DNA from 3 places in the Methylovirgula sp. 4M-Z18 genome. Region 1 is predicted to be linked to each of the others. Evidence: predicted binding sites of a transcription regulator. Region 1 holds the regulator's gene; each other region holds the start of a gene.
The links. Region 1 encodes LexA, which represses DNA repair genes until DNA is damaged. Its sites were predicted from a motif close to TGTTCNNNNTGTGTTCNG; they were not measured.
Positions count from the first base shown of each region.

Region 1 (5,016 bases):
ACGATCGTCAACAATCGTGACGCCCTCTTGCGGAGCCTTGAGGCGGATGACCGGCTTCAGCCCAGCCGCTTCCGCCGCCGCGCGATCGGCCTCCGAGCGGTCGCGCCAGCGACCGTCATAGCGCGGCGGCCGCTTTTCGATGCGGGCGAGCTCGCGCATCTCATCGAGTTCCTGCGGTGTCGCATAGCATTTGTAGGCGTGGCCCGAGTCGAGCAGACTCATAGCGGCCTCGCGATGGCGGGCCGCCCGCGCGAATTGGTAGACGACATCGCCGTCCCAAGTGAGGCCGAGCCATTTCAGCCCATCGAGAATCGCGTCGATCGCCTCGGGGGTCGAGCGTTCGCGGTCGGTATCCTCGATCCGCATCAGCATTTTGCCGCCGGTATGCTGGGCATACAGCCAGTTGAATAAGGCGGTGCGCCCGCCGCCAATATGCAGGAAGCCGGTGGGCGAGGGGGCAAAACGGGTAACGACCTCAGACATTCTTCAAGAATCCGGCTCGGGCTAAGGCGGTCGACGGCCGTTAGCGTGCTCTTTCACATTTCGCGCGCTCATGTAGCATGCGTGCATCGCGTGTAAAGCGTTGGTTGAACCATGGCGCGGCAAGGGGCTGGCGGCGGTGCGAGTTTGAGCGGAACCTTGCGCGGGTCCCGCCCGTGGCCTGTTGCGTTCTTCGACTTTGTGCGCGCCGCGTGGCATGCCGAGCTTGCCGAGCGTAGGCTGTTTCTTTGGCTGCCCGTCGCGGCGGGTGTCGGCGTTCTGCTCTACATGTCGGCCGATCATGAGCCGTCGCTTGCTGCGGCGGTCGTCTGGACGCTCGCGTTCGGCGCCTTGGCGTGGCTCTTCCGCGCGCGGCCCATTGTCTTTCCGATTCTGTTGTCGCTGACCGCGGTCTTCGCCGGTTTCACCGCGGCGGCCTGGCGGGTGGAGCGGGTTGCGGCGCCGGTCCTCAATCGCATTCTTATCGGCACGGTGAGCGGCACGATCGAAGAGATGGACATCCGGCAGATCGGCGCCCGATTCATCATCCGTGTCGATTCCATCGAAGGCCTGGCGCCAGAGCAAACACCCTATCGCGTGCGGCTCACGACCAAGACGCCACCCAATGTCGAGGCGGGAACCTATGTCCAGGTGAAGGCGCGGTTGGTGCCGCCGGCTCATGCCGATCTGCCGGGCGGCTATGATTTTGCCCGCGACGCCTATTTCATGCGGCTTGGCGCAGTCGGCAACGCGCTCGGCCAGATCGAAGTTCGCGCCGCGCCGCAGGAGCCAAGCTATGGGCTGCAGCTCGCGGCGGCGATCGACAGATTCCGCAACCTTTTGGCGGCGCGCGCGAATGCCGCCGCCGGTGGCGAAGCGGGGCCGATCGCCGCGGCGATGGTGACGGGCAAACGCGACCTCTTGCCCGAGGAGACGAAGGATATCATCCGCGAGGCGGGCATTTTCCACATCGTGACGATTTCCGGCTTGCAGATCACGTTGGTGGCGGGGTTGCTGTTCCTGATCGCGCGGCGCTGTCTCGCTTTGAGCTCGCATCTGGCGTTGCATTATCCGATCCGCAAATGGGCGGCAGCTTTCGCCATGATCGGCGCGTTGGCCTATGACATGCTGACCGGCTCGCGTATCGGCACCGAACGCGCGTTGATCATGACCCTGATCGTGATGGGTGCGATTCTGTGCGATCGGCGCGCCCTGACCATGCGCAATCTTGCCCTTGCCATGATCGTGGTGATTGCGTTGGAACCGGAAGCGCTGCTCGGCGCGAGCTTTCAATTGTCTTTCGCCGCGGTTGCGGCGCTGATTGCTGTGCTCGAAGCCAAAATGCGCAGCGATGAAAAGCATCGACAGAACGAGATCGACATGCCGCTGCGCCGTGCGCCGCAGGACCATCGCGGCTTGCAGGGTTGGTTCGCGCGGCATGTGGCGGGCGCGCCCAAACATCTCCTCGCCGGGACCGCCGCCGCGACCTGCGCCACTGCGGCCTTCATGGCCTATGATTTTCACGAACTCAGCCCATACGTGCTCATCGGCAATCCGCTCACTTTGCTGGTGATCGAATTCTTCGCCGTGCCAGGCGCGTTGCTCGGCGCGCTTTTATATCCGCTCGGCCTCGACGGGCCGGTTTGGACCTATGTCGGCATGGGCATCAATATCGTCATGGCGGCCGCCGGCCATTTAAGCGAATTGCCCGGCGCCACTCTGCATCTGAAAGCTTTCGCGCCGTCCGCCCTGTTGTGTTTCACCCTTGCACTTGCCTGCGCCGTGATCTGGCGCAGCACGCTCTTTCGTCTCGCAGCCCTCCCGCTCATAGGACTTGGGATGTTCGTCGCCGCACAATCCGAAGCCTATGACATCTTCATTCCATCCTATCCGCAATCCATCGCCGTGCGGCAAGACGACGGAACGTTGGGTGCGCTTGGCCTTCGTCCGGATCTCTTCGCGCTCGCGCAATGGCTGAGCGCTGATGGTGATAGCCGGACGCCGCGCGACGCGGCACTCAGCGCGCAATCCCATTGCGATAAACTCGCTTGCATCGCGACGCTGCCCAATGGCGAAGTCCTGTCATTGGTGTTGCAGGCGCAAGCCTTTTACGAAGATTGCACGCGCGCCAACATCATCGTCAGCCCGCTGATCGCGCCGGACTATTGCAAAGCCCAACACATTTTCGATCGCGAAAAACTTCTCCAAACCGGCGCCGTCGCGCTGCGCTGGTCCAACGGACAATTGATGATGCAAGCCGCGCGTGCTCCGTTGGAAAACCGCCCCTGGTCGCCTCTGCCGACGCCCATCCGCAAACCCTCGCATTTTGCCGATGCGGCAAAGCCGTCACAAAACTCCAGCAACGCGTCCGCGCCGAAAAACGATTACGGCGATCCGTTCGCCTATGATGCCGATCAATGAAACGTCAGTATTTACGGATCAAGCTGACGAGCTTGCCCTGGATCTTCACCCGGTCCGGCCCAAAGATTCGCGTCTCATAAGCCGGGTTTGCGGCTTCGAGTGCGATCGAGGCACCGCGCCGGCGCAAGCGCTTCAAGGTCGCTTCCTCATCATCCACCAGCGCGACGATGATGTCGCCGGTGTCGGCCGTGTCCTGCCGGCGGATCAGCACCGTATCGTTTTCGAAAATTCCCGCTTCGATCATCGAATCGCCGCGCACTTCCAGTGCGAAATGTTCGCCCGAACCCAGGAACTCCGGTGGTACCGAAATCGTGTGGCTGCGGGTCTGAATTGCGGAGATCGGCGTTCCGGCGGCAATGCGCCCCATCACCGGCACAGCGACGCTTTGCATCGTCTCGTCGTCGGGCGAGGCCGTGCCCACCGCGCGCACCTTGCCGAGATTGCCCTCAATGACGCTCGGCGCGAAACGGCCATTGCGCGAGCTGCTCGGCACTGCCGACTCCGGCAGTTTCAACACTTCTAGCGCGCGGGCGCGATTGGGCAGCCGGCGGATGAAGCCGCGCTCCTCGAGCGCCATGATCAGCCGGTGAATGCCGGACTTTGACCGCAGATCAAGCGCGTCCTTCATTTCGTCGAAAGATGGAGGCACGCCGGTTTCCTTCAGGCGCTCGTGAATGAAGCGGAGCAATTCATTCTGTTTCTTGGTCAGCATCGATCATTCCCCTTCATGTGCTCGCAACCTTAAGGAAGCCTTCGCGAATCAATCGCTGTTCCTCATAACCTGCGGCAGGACCTTAAACAAATCATGAACGCATGTTAAGCGTTCTTTTTATGTTCCGCAAGGGGTAAATCGTTGAATTTGGCGCAAGACTCCTGGGTTTGACGGTACGAGGGCGTTCAGCCGGCCCGGTTAATTTCTTCTGCGACCGCATCAAGCCGAGCGGCGAGACCTTCGCCGAATCGTCCGCTCACGCAGTCATCGTCGAACAAATCGGCATAGCGCTCGCCCGAGTCGCAAATCAGCGAAACGATCGAACCCGGCTCGCCGGCATCGAGCATGCGCCGCCGCAGCCGCAACGCGCCGATGAAATTCGTTCCCGTGGAGGGGCCGACGCGGCGGCTGAGGATCTTTGACAGCACGCGCATCGCGGCAATCGAATCGAGGTCCTCGACCGGAAACATTTCGTCCACCACGTCGCGGATGAAGGACGGCTCGACGCGCGGCCGGCCGATCCCCTCAATCCGGCTGCCGGTGGCGCTGGTCAGCGTGGGGTCGCCGCTGGCGTGATAGGCCGTGAAGATGGAGTTTTCCGGATCGACGACGGCGATACGCGACGCATGCTGGCGGTAGCGCACGAAACGGCCGAAGGTGGCCGATGTCCCGCCGGTCCCCGCGCCGACGACGATCCAGGCTGGAGTCGGATGGCGCTCGTGCGCCATTTGCGCGAAAACGGATTCGGCAATGTTGTTGTTGCCGCGCCAGTCGGTGGCGCGTTCGGCATAGGTGAACTGATCCATGAAATGGCCGCTGGTTTCGCGCGCCAATTGGTGCGAAGCGGCATAGACGGCATCGGCGGAATCCACGAGATGCAGGCGCCCGCCGTAGAATTCGATCTGTGCGCACTTTTCCTGGCTGGTGCTGCGCGGCACGACGGCAATGAAGGGCAGGCCCAAAAGCCGCGCGAAATAGGCTTCGCTGATCGCTGTCGAACCGGAGGAGGCTTCGATGATCGTCGTGCCTTCATGCACCCAGCCGTTACACAAAGCATAGAGGAACAATGAGCGCGCGAGCCGGTGTTTCAAGCTGCCGGACGGATGGGTCGATTCGTCCTTGAAGAAAAAATCGACCGCGCCGGGAAGCGGGATTGGCACGAGATGCGTATCGGCAGAGCGTGTAAAATCCGCCTCGATGCGGGAGATGGCAGTGTCGAGCCACGTGCGGGCCATACGTCCTCCAATCGATGAAACGCTTGAGAGCGTGCCTGACTACAGCCGAATGATCCGGCACAGATCGCCGGCGTCCGCCGCCGCGGCATGCGGGACGCGGATCAGGAGGCACTGCGCCTCGGCCAGGACGCGCAGCATCGAGGAATCCTGCAGGCCATGCGGTGTCAC
Region 1 covers NZ_CP149574.1:1,725,575-1,730,590, forward strand. Annotated here, with positions in the region: gene gltX (glutamate--tRNA ligase) at 1-483, opposite strand, end outside; gene V9T28_RS07930 (ComEC/Rec2 family competence protein) at 595-2,901, shown strand; gene lexA (transcriptional repressor LexA) at 2,906-3,613, opposite strand; gene V9T28_RS07940 (PLP-dependent cysteine synthase family protein) at 3,799-4,848, opposite strand; gene V9T28_RS07945 (molybdopterin molybdotransferase MoeA) at 4,888-5,016, opposite strand, start outside.

Region 2 (5,016 bases), on a different replicon from region 1:
GCCGAGCACGTAACAAACGGCGGAATTCGCGGCGGAGCCGCGGCCCTGGCACAGAATGCCTTGTGAGCGGGCGAAGCGCACGATGGCATTCACGGTCAGGAAATACGGTGCATAGCCGAGCTGTTCGATCAGATTCAATTCATGGGTCAGTATGCCGTGCACACGCTCCGGCAACCCTTCGGGATAGCGCTCAGCGGCTCCCTCCCAGGTCATCTTGGCTAAGGCATCCTGCGGTGAGAGATCGGGATGACTTTTTTCGTCCGGATATTGGTAGGCGAGTTCGGCAAGCGAAAAGCGGCAACGGTCCGCGATCTCGATCGTGCGAGCAAGCGCCTCGGGATAGCGGGCGAACAGGCGATGCATTTCCTGCGGCGTCTTGAGATAGCGGTCGGCAAAGCGCTCGCGCCGGAACCCGAGTTCGTCGATCGTGACATTGTGCCGGATAGCGGTGACGACATCCTGCAGCATGCGCGCGTCAAGCGCGTGATAGAGCGCGTCATTGGTGACGATGCTGCGCACGCGTGTTTCGCTCGCCATCTGCGCCAGCCGCCACAGCCGCACTTGGTCGTTCGGCCGCCGGCGCAGGGTCAGCGCCAGATAGGCGCGATCCCCGAACTCTTCGCTCAAGCTGCGCAGCCGTGCTGCACAAGCCTCGTCGGGATCATCAGGAAGGAGCACCGCGATCAGGCCCTCACCGTATGCGGTAAGATCCGCCCATTCGAGACGACATTTCCCTTTGCCTGCCCGCTTCTTGCCGAGCGACAGCAACCGGCAGAGCCGGGCATAGGCCGGCCGGTCGGTGGGGTAGACCAGCACCGAAATGTCGTTCGCAAGATCGAGCCGGCATCCGACGACGAGACGAACGCCGGTTGCTTTTGCTGCTTCATGCGCACGCACTATGCCGGCGAGACTATTGCGGTCGACGATCCCCAGCGCCTCGATGCCGAGCTCCGCGGCCTTTGCAAAAAGTTCGTCGCAGCTGCTCGCGCCACGCAAGAACGAGAAATGGCTCGTCACCTGAAGTTCGGCATAGCGCGGGCTCATCCGAAGATACCGTGGAGAAACCAGCGCTGCGAGCCGGTCTCGGGATGTTCGCCGTCGCCGGAGCGGTAGATCCAATAGCGTTCGCCTGCATCATCCTCGACGCGAAAGTAATCGCGGACGGTGGCGCGCTCTTGGTCGCGTTTCCACCATTCGCCTTGAATGCGTTCCGGGCCGTCGGCGCGGCGCACCTTGCGGCGAATGCCGCGCCAAGAAAACCAGGCGGGGGGATGATCGGGCAGCAGTGCAAGGGCCTCGATCGCCTCGGGCTGCGGCAACAAGCGGGGCGGCCGCGGCCAATCGCCTTGCCAGGTCACACCGATTTCGGGCGCGAGCGGCGGGATGCGACCGACTGAATGCTCGGGGATGTCGCTTTGGACCGGGATGAGCCGGTAGAGACGATGGTCGCCGATGCGGTTGGCGAGCGTATCGATCAGGTCCGACACGTCCCGTTGCGCGTACTCGAGCAGCGAGGACGCCATTTGGCTCTCGCGCAAAGGCTCGGCGAGAGTCGCGGCGAGGATCATCTTCTCGATGCCGAAACCGGGATCGATGGTTTCAATCTTGTCGACCAGCAGCCGGGTCAGCCGTTTGGCGTCGCGCGTCGGTTGCGCCGTGCCGACCCGGGTCGCCTGAAGCGTGTTGTCGACAAGGTGGCACAGAAGATCGAGGCGGCGCGCGCCAAGCCGTTTTGATTCCAGTTCCGCGCAGAGGCTCGCAACCAGCTTGCTGATATAGCGCGTAATCGTCTCGGCGGCCGAAATCGGCTCGCCGAAATTGCGCACGACTTCGATGATTTCGGGTGAGCGCACCGGATCGATCGGTTCCGCCTTGCGTCCCAGCGCTTGGTCGAGCCTCACGCCGATCTCCGGCCCGAAGCGCAGCGCGAAGGGCGCCCGCGGTTGATCCAAGAGGTCTCCAATCCTTTCGAACCCGAGCGTGCCGAGCCCCCGCACGATCTCGCGCTCAAGCCGCAGAGCCGCGATCGGCAAGAGTCGAAGTGTGGCCACCTCCTGCCCGGGTGGAATGACGATGGTGGGCCGGGCCAGGCAACGCGCGGCGGCGTGGGCCGTCCCCTTTGTCCCGGCAACCGCGGCACGCGCCTCGACGCCAAAGCCGGCGAGTTTGTCGACCAAGGATTCGAGCAAGAAGACTTCGCCGCCATGCAAATGATCGACGCCGGTCGTGTCGATCACGAGCCCGTCCGGCGGGTCGGCGGCAACCAATGGCGAGACGCGTTGCAACGCCCAAAGCGCCAGCCGCTCGACCCCGTCCGTGTCGGCGCGCGGATCGGCGTCCATGACAACGAGACCAGGCGCGAGCGCCTGCGCCTTCGCGACCGCCATGCCAGTTTGCAGGCCAAGACGGGCCGCGGCCGCATCGAGCGCCGTCACAATCCGTTTGCGCCCCTCCCGGCCGGCGAGCACGAGCGGCGTTTCACGCGACAGCGAAGCGTCGCCCAATTTCTTTCGCAGCCGGTCGGTTGGCCACCTTGGCAGAAAGAGCGAGATAACCCTGGCCATCACAGGCTTCCACTTCAAAATCCGCGCTGTCGCCCGCCCGGCAGCGGATCAGTTCCACAAGCCACCGCGGCCGGCCGACGCCGGGCACCGGCAGCGGCTCGGTCGGGACCACCGAAACGCGCCAGCGGGTCACCGACGCCGTCGGCTGCCCGAAATCCGCCGCCTCGGACTGGCGGCGCCAGCGGCGCAGCGCGAGGCCGATCGTCCCCGAGCTTTCGGCGGCGAGCTGCAGGCGGCGCGAGGCGATCATCGGCAGGCGGGCGACCTCGGCCACGACCGCGCTGAGACCCCCATGGCGCAGGCCTTCCTCGAAACAGGCGAGCAGGGATTTCTCGTCGCCGCATTCGACATGGATGAGCCGATCGGGGAGGAGACCGGCCTGCGCCAGCGCCGGGGCGAAGAGATCGTGCCGGGTGACGCACCAGATCACTTTGCCCTTGCTGCGTGCCGCAATGCCGGCGGCAAAGAGGCTCGCCGCGGCCCCGTCGACCGCGCCGTTGCCGCCGCCGGCGATCTCATGCAGCGCGCCGAGCGCCAGCCCGCCGCCCGGAAGCCGGCGATCGAGATCCGCGAGGCCGAACGGCAGGACGTCGCGCGCCCGGCCGCTCGATCGCTCCAGGCGCTCGATGCGCTGGCGCAGCTGGGCCAGGATCGGGCGGGTCTCGTCGGGACGGGTTGGCAAAAGATCTCCTCAAGGGCTTTGCAGGCGGGTAAGCGTCTGTTATGTTCTTTATCTGTTCTCTTCTCGCGAAAGAGTCAATTGGCGTGCGTCGGGGTTTTCTTTCCGCGCGCGGCCGGGACGAGCTGAGGTTGCCTCGATGGATGCGTTGAACCTGATGGAATCTCAGTTGGATAAGGGCCAAACCAGTGCCAGCGCCGCCTATTTGGAAAAATTGAATGACCAGCAGCGAGCCGCGGTGGAACATGGCGTCGGCTTGGCCGACGGGCGTACCGGCGGCCCGCTGCTGATCATTGCCGGCGCCGGTTCCGGCAAGACCAATACGCTCGCGCACCGGGTCGCCCATCTTATCGTCAACGGCGCCGATCCCCGCCGCATCCTGCTGATGACCTTCTCCCGCCGCGCGTCTTCAGAGATGACCCGCCGGGCCGAGCAGATCTGCACCAAGGTACTGGCGGACCGCGGCCGGATTCTGGCCGACGCGTTGACCTGGGCCGGAACCTTCCATGGGATCGGCGCGCGGATCTTACGCCAATATGCCGAACAGATCGGTCTCGATCCACAATTCACGATCCATGACCGCGAAGACTCAGCCGACCTGATGAATCTCATCCGGCATGAGCATGGCCTGTCGGCGACCGAGAGCCGGTTTCCGGCGAAAGCAACCTGTCTGGCGATCTATTCCCGCACGGTGAATGCGGAATTGCCATTGACGGATATCTTGTGCAGCAGCTTTCCTTGGGTAGTAGGCTGGGAAGTGCAGTTGCGTGACCTCTTTGCGTCCTATGTCGAGGCCAAGCAGGCCCAGAACGTTCTCGATTACGACGATCTGCTGCTGTACTGGTCGCACACCATGGGCGATCCGACCCTTGCCGACGACATTGCCGCCCATTGGGATCACGTTCTGGTCGACGAATACCAGGACACCAACCGCCTGCAGGCGACGATCCTGACCTCGTTGAAGCCTGGCGGCCGCGGTTTGACGGTGGTCGGCGACGACGCGCAATCGATCTACTCGTTTCGTGCCGCGACCGTGCGCAACATCCTCGACTTTCCGGCCGAATTCTCGCCGCCCGCTGAAGTCATTACGCTTGATCGCAATTACCGCTCGACGAAACCGGTTCTGGCGGCAGCCAATGCCGTGATCGATCTCGCCAAGGAACGCTACGCCAAGAACCTCTGGACAGACCGGGAGTCGGCCGAGTTGCCACAGCTCGTCACGGTCCGCGACGAAGCCGATCAAGCACGATTTGTTGCCGAGGAGATCTTGGCCCATCGGGAAACTGGTCAGCGGCTGAAGGATCAGGCGGTATTGTTTCGCGCGAGCCACCACAGCGGACAGCTCGAAGTCGAGCTGACCCGGCGCAACATTCCCTTTCGCAAGTTCGGCGGCCTGAAATTCCTCGACTCGGCCCATGTCAAGGATGTGCTTGCCGCCCTGCGCTTTGTCGAAAATCCACGCGACCGCATCGTCGGCTTTCGGTTGCTGCAGCTGCTGCCCGGCATCGGCTCCGCCACGGCGCAACATGCGCTCGACGCCATGGCCGACAGCATCGACCCATTCGAAAAGCTGACCGCCCTGCCCTGCCCGCCGCGCGCCGCGGCGGATTGGCCGGACTTTGTCGCCATGCTGCATCGGCTGCATGCGGGCCAAGCAGGCTGGCCAGCGGAAATCGGACATGTCCGGAATTGGTATGAGCCGCATCTCGCTCGTATCCACGACGACAGCGAAGCCCGACGTGCTGATCTGTTGCAGCTCGAGGATATCGCTTC
Region 2 covers NZ_CP149575.1:10,353-15,368, forward strand. Annotated here, with positions in the region: gene V9T28_RS22480 (error-prone DNA polymerase) at 1-1,044, opposite strand, end outside; gene V9T28_RS22485 (DUF6504 family protein) at 1,041-2,564, opposite strand; gene V9T28_RS22490 (ImuA family protein) at 2,479-3,246, opposite strand; gene V9T28_RS22495 (ATP-dependent helicase) at 3,401-5,016, shown strand, end outside.
Region 2: the regulator LexA is predicted to act here: its motif matches at 3,289-3,306, upstream of V9T28_RS22490 (ImuA family protein).

Region 3 (5,016 bases), 440 kb from region 1:
CCGACCGGCACCGAGGTCGTAACATTTTTCAGATTGTTGCCACGCGCACCGACAATCTTGAGCGCGCGGCCGGGTGCCGGCTTGCGCCGTTTTTTCGGCGTCGCGACCATGCGACGGCCGGAAAGATAATCGCCGGTCAAGGATTTCGGATCGGCTATGATCTCGTCGGGCTTGCCTTCGCTGACGATGCTGCCGCCATGGATACCGGCGCCGGGGCCCACATCGACCACGTAATCGGCGGTCAGGATGGCGTCTTCGTCGTGCTCGACGACGATCACTGTATTGCCGAGATCGCGCAGCCGGCGCAACGTCTCCAACAACCTGGCATTATCGCGCTGGTGCAGGCCGATCGACGGCTCGTCCAAGACGTAAAGAACGCCGGTCAGTCCCGAGCCGATCTGCGAGGCGAGGCGAATGCGCTGGCTTTCGCCGCCCGACAGCGTGCCTGACGAACGTGACAGGGTGAGATATTCGAGGCCGACGTCGAGCAGGAAAGTCAACCGCTCGCGAATTTCCTTCAAGATCCGTCCGGCGATCTCATTGCGCTTGGCATCGAGCTTGCTCGGCAGCTCGTTGACCCACGTCACCGCCTGCTTGATGGACAGATCGGTGATCTCGCCAATATGGCGGTGATCGACTTTGACCGCCAAGGCCTCCGGCTTCAGCCGATATCCATTGCAGGCGCGGCAGGGCGTTGCGGCCATGTAACGGCTGATTTCCTCGCGCGCCCAATCGCTTTCGGTTTCGAGATAACGGCGTTCGAGATTGTTGATCACGCCCTCGAACGGTTTCTTGACGTCATAGGCGCGCAGGCCGTCGTCATAGGAGAATTTCACCTCGTCATCGCCCGAGCCATACAGAATGACGTCGCGCGCTTTCTTCGGCAGATCGTCCCACGGCGTGTCGAGCCGGAACTTGAAATGCTTGCCGAGGCCTTCGAGCGTCTGCGTATAATAAGGTGAGGTGCTCTTGGCCCACGGCGCGATGCCGCCCTTGCGCAAGGTCAATTTGCCGTCCGGTACCACGAGATCGGCGTCGACTTTCTGCTGCGCGCCAAGGCCGCTGCACACGGGGCAGGCGCCGAAGGGATTATTGAAGGAGAACAGGCGCGGCTCGATCTCCGGAATGGTGAAGCCGGAAACCGGGCAAGCGAATTTCGACGAGAACATGACCCGTTTGGCCTCGCCTTTCTCGTCCTTCTCATCGGCGAGTTCGAGCACGGCGATGCCGTCCGCAAGTTCGAGGGCCGTCTCCAAACTATCTGCCAAGCGCGAGGCGATGTCGGGCCGCACGACGATGCGATCGACGACGACATCGATATCGTGTTTCAGCTTCTTGTCGAGCGTCGGTGCCTCGGCGATTTCATAGAACGTGCCGTCGACCTTCAGCCGCTGAAAACCGCGCTTCATGAATTCGGCGATTTCCTTGCGATATTCGCCTTTGCGGCCACGAATGACCGGCGCGAGCAGATAGGCGCGGGTCTTCTCGGGCATTGCCAGAATGCGGTCGACCATCTGCTGGACGGTCTGGCTTTCGATCGGCAGGCCGGTCGCGGGCGAATAGGGAATGCCGGTCCGCGCCCAGAGCAGGCGCATATAATCGTAAATCTCGGTGACGGTGCCGACGGTGGAGCGCGGGTTTTTCGACGTGGTTTTCTGCTCGATCGAGATCGCCGGCGACAGGCCGTCGATCTGATCGACGTCCGGCTTCTGCATCATTTCGAGAAATTGCCGCGCATAGGCGGATAGGGATTCCACGTAGCGGCGCTGGCCCTCGGCATAGATCGTATCGAAGGCCAGCGAGGATTTCCCCGAGCCCGACAACCCGGTGAACACGACCAGCTTGTCCCGCGGGATGGTGAGATCGACATTCTTCAGATTGTGTTCCCGCGCGCCGCGGATGGAAATGACGCGCGGATCACTGGCCGGAAACGGCAATGCATCGGTCTCGGAACCGGCGGCGCGGCGGCCCGCGCCGGCTTTCGAAGGTTTGGCTTTCATGAATGTACGGATCTCGTAGCGGTCGGCCCTGGTCCGACGGATAGCACATGTAATCTAAGCGCAGCCGCGATCAAGGTCGAGACCGGGAGGGGAACAAAATGGCACCATTCCTGACAGTTTCTGTCAGGACGCGCAAACCCGCGATTTAGCGCCTCCCGCAACCATAAATAGGAGCCATCCCGGTTCGACCGGCCTTCAGCCGCTTGTTCTCTGGGTGCAAAGCCTTTATGGCTGATGACAAGAGGGCGGAACAGCCTGGATTCTCAGTGAAATTGAGAGAGGGTGCCGGGCCTGGGACGTTAAATATTGGGGAGGATACGCGTGGCATCGGTCGTGACGGCGGACGCACCAAAGGCTTCGAAGCCTTGGTACAAGGTGCTTTATATTCAGGTTTTGACTGCCATTGTCTTGGGTGGGCTCCTCGGTTGGCTGGACCCGGCGCTGGCGACGAACGATTGGTTGAAGGCCCTGGGCGACGGGTTCATCAGCCTCATCAAAATGGTGATTGCGCCGATCATTTTCTGCACCGTCGTGTCGGGAATTGCGCATGTGCAGGACGCCAAGAAAGTCGGGCGCATCGGCATTAAAGCGCTGGTCTATTTCGAGATCGTCTCGACCTTCGCGCTTGTTATCGGCCTGGTGATCGGCAATGTGCTCCGCCCGGGCGCTGGGTTCGGCGGAGCAGGCGCCAATGCGCAGGCGGTGGCCCAGTTCGTTGCTCCGGACAAGCAGATCAAATCCGTCGATTTCCTGCTCCATATCATCCCGGATTCGGTTGTCGGCGCCTTTGCCCGCGGGGACATTCTTCAGGTCCTGCTGTTCGCCATCATCTTCGGCTTTTCGCTGATGTTTATGGGCGAACGCAGCGCCTCGCTCCGCACCTTCATCGACGATATGTCCCATGCCGTTTTTGGCGTGATCGCCATCGTGATGAAGGCGGCGCCCATCGGCGCTTTTGGCGCCATGGCCTACACGATCGGCAAATATGGTACCGGCGCCATTTTGAACCTGCTGGGGTTGATCGGCACGTTCTATCTTACCTCGGGCCTATTCATCATTGTCGTTCTGGGCATTATCGCCCGGATCGCCGGGTTCTCGATCTTCAAGTTCCTCGCCTATATCAGGGACGAATTGCTGGTCGTCCTGGGAACCTCATCCTCGGAAAGCGCATTGCCGCAGCTCATGGCGAAACTGGAACGGCTTGGCTGCTCCAAATCCGTCGTGGGTCTGGTCGTGCCAACGGGATATTCCTTCAATCTCGACGGAACGAATATCTATATGACTTTGGCAACCCTGTTCATCGCGCAGGCGCTGAACGTCGACCTGACGCTCGGACAGCAACTCACTATTGTGCTCGTTGCCATGTTGACGTCGAAGGGTGCGTCCGGGGTCACCGGAGCGGGCTTCATTACGCTTGGCGCGACGCTTGCCGCGGTCGATCCGCGGCTGGTACCGGGGATGGCGATCGTGCTAGGCATCGACAAATTCATGAGCGAGTGCCGCGCCTTGACTAACATTGTTGGCAATGGCGTCGCATGCACGATCGTTGCGTGGTGGGAAGGCGAACTCGACCAGGACAAATTGCGCAGCGGCCTCAATCGCGAGGTTGATCCGGCCGACATCGAGACCGCGGTTTCGGCCGGCTGAAATCTTAGGACGGCGACGTTTCCCCGCTTGTTGCAGGGAAACACTTATGATAGGAACAAATAATGAACATACTCGCTGTGGAAAATTTAAATCTGACGGCGCAAAGGGCCGTGCGGCGGAGTAGGGTGCGCCACGTGCAAGAGAGGCAAAAAGGAGAGAGCCATGTCGGGCAGTGTCAATAAAGTTATCCTGGTCGGAAACGTCGGCCGCGACCCGGAAGTGCGGCGCATGTCCTCTGGCGATGCGGTGGTCAGCTTCAGCCTGGCAACGACGGAATCCTGGCGCGACAAGGCGACCGGCGAGCGCAAGGACAAGACCGAATGGCACAACATTGTGATTTTTAACGACAACCTCGGCAAGGTCGCGGAGCAATATGTCCGCAAGGGCTCGAAGATCTATCTCGAAGGGCAGCTCCAGACCCGCGAATATACCGATAAGGACGGCAATCAGCGCCGGGTAACCGAAGTGGTGCTACAACGGTTCCGTGGCGAGCTCACGCTGCTCGACAGCCGCAATTCCCGCGGTGAAGGCAGCGGAGGCGGCGAGGTGGAGCATGGTTCGTCCGGAGGCAGCTTCGGCCGGTCGTCGCCGATGGAAGGCCGCCGGGCCGCCGCCACGCCCGGGCGTAGCGCGCCGGCGCCTGTCCCGGCTGGCGGTCACGACCTGGATGACGACATTCCGTTCTAATCTTCGCTTCGCGCGACTGCCGGATGACCCGCTTTTTTGCCCTCGTGCTGGTCTTTATCGCGGGTCTCCTGCCCAATTTCGCGCGTGCCGATGACATGATTGTCGAAAAGCGAGTGTTCGAACTGCCGGAGATGACCACGGTCTCCGGCAAGGTGATCAAGAACGTCAAGATCGGCTGGGAGGCCTACGGCACGCTCAATGCCGACAAATCGAACGTGATCCTGGTCGCGCATTTCTTTTCGGGCACCAGTCATGCGGCCGGCAAATATGCCGCCAGCGATCGGTTGCCCGGCTATTGGGATGCGATTATCGGTCCCGGCAAGGCGATCGACACGAATAAATATTACGTCATTTCATCCGATACGCTTGTTAACCTGAATGTCGGCGATCCGCGGGTGACCACGACGGGTCCGGCAAGCATCGATCCCGATACGGGAAAGCCTTATGGCATGCGCTTTCCCCTCGTGACGATCGGGGATTTCGTCAAAGTGCAAAAGGCTTTGGTCGAAAGCCTCGGCGTCACCAAATTGCATGCGGTGATGGGGCCGTCCATGGGCGGCCTGCAGACCTACGAATGGGCGGCGTCCTATCCGGATATGGTCGAGCGGATCATGCCGGTGATTTCGGCGGCCGATCCAGGGCCGTGGCTGACGGCCTGGCTCAATGTCTGGGCGGCGCCGAT
Region 3 covers NZ_CP149574.1:2,165,111-2,170,126, reverse strand. Annotated here, with positions in the region: gene uvrA (excinuclease ABC subunit UvrA) at 1-2,000, opposite strand, end outside; gene dctA (C4-dicarboxylate transporter DctA) at 2,316-3,647, shown strand; gene ssb (single-stranded DNA-binding protein) at 3,810-4,334, shown strand; gene V9T28_RS10055 (E22 family MetX-like putative esterase) at 4,358-5,016, shown strand, end outside.
Region 3: the regulator LexA is predicted to act here: its motif matches at 3,699-3,716, upstream of ssb (single-stranded DNA-binding protein).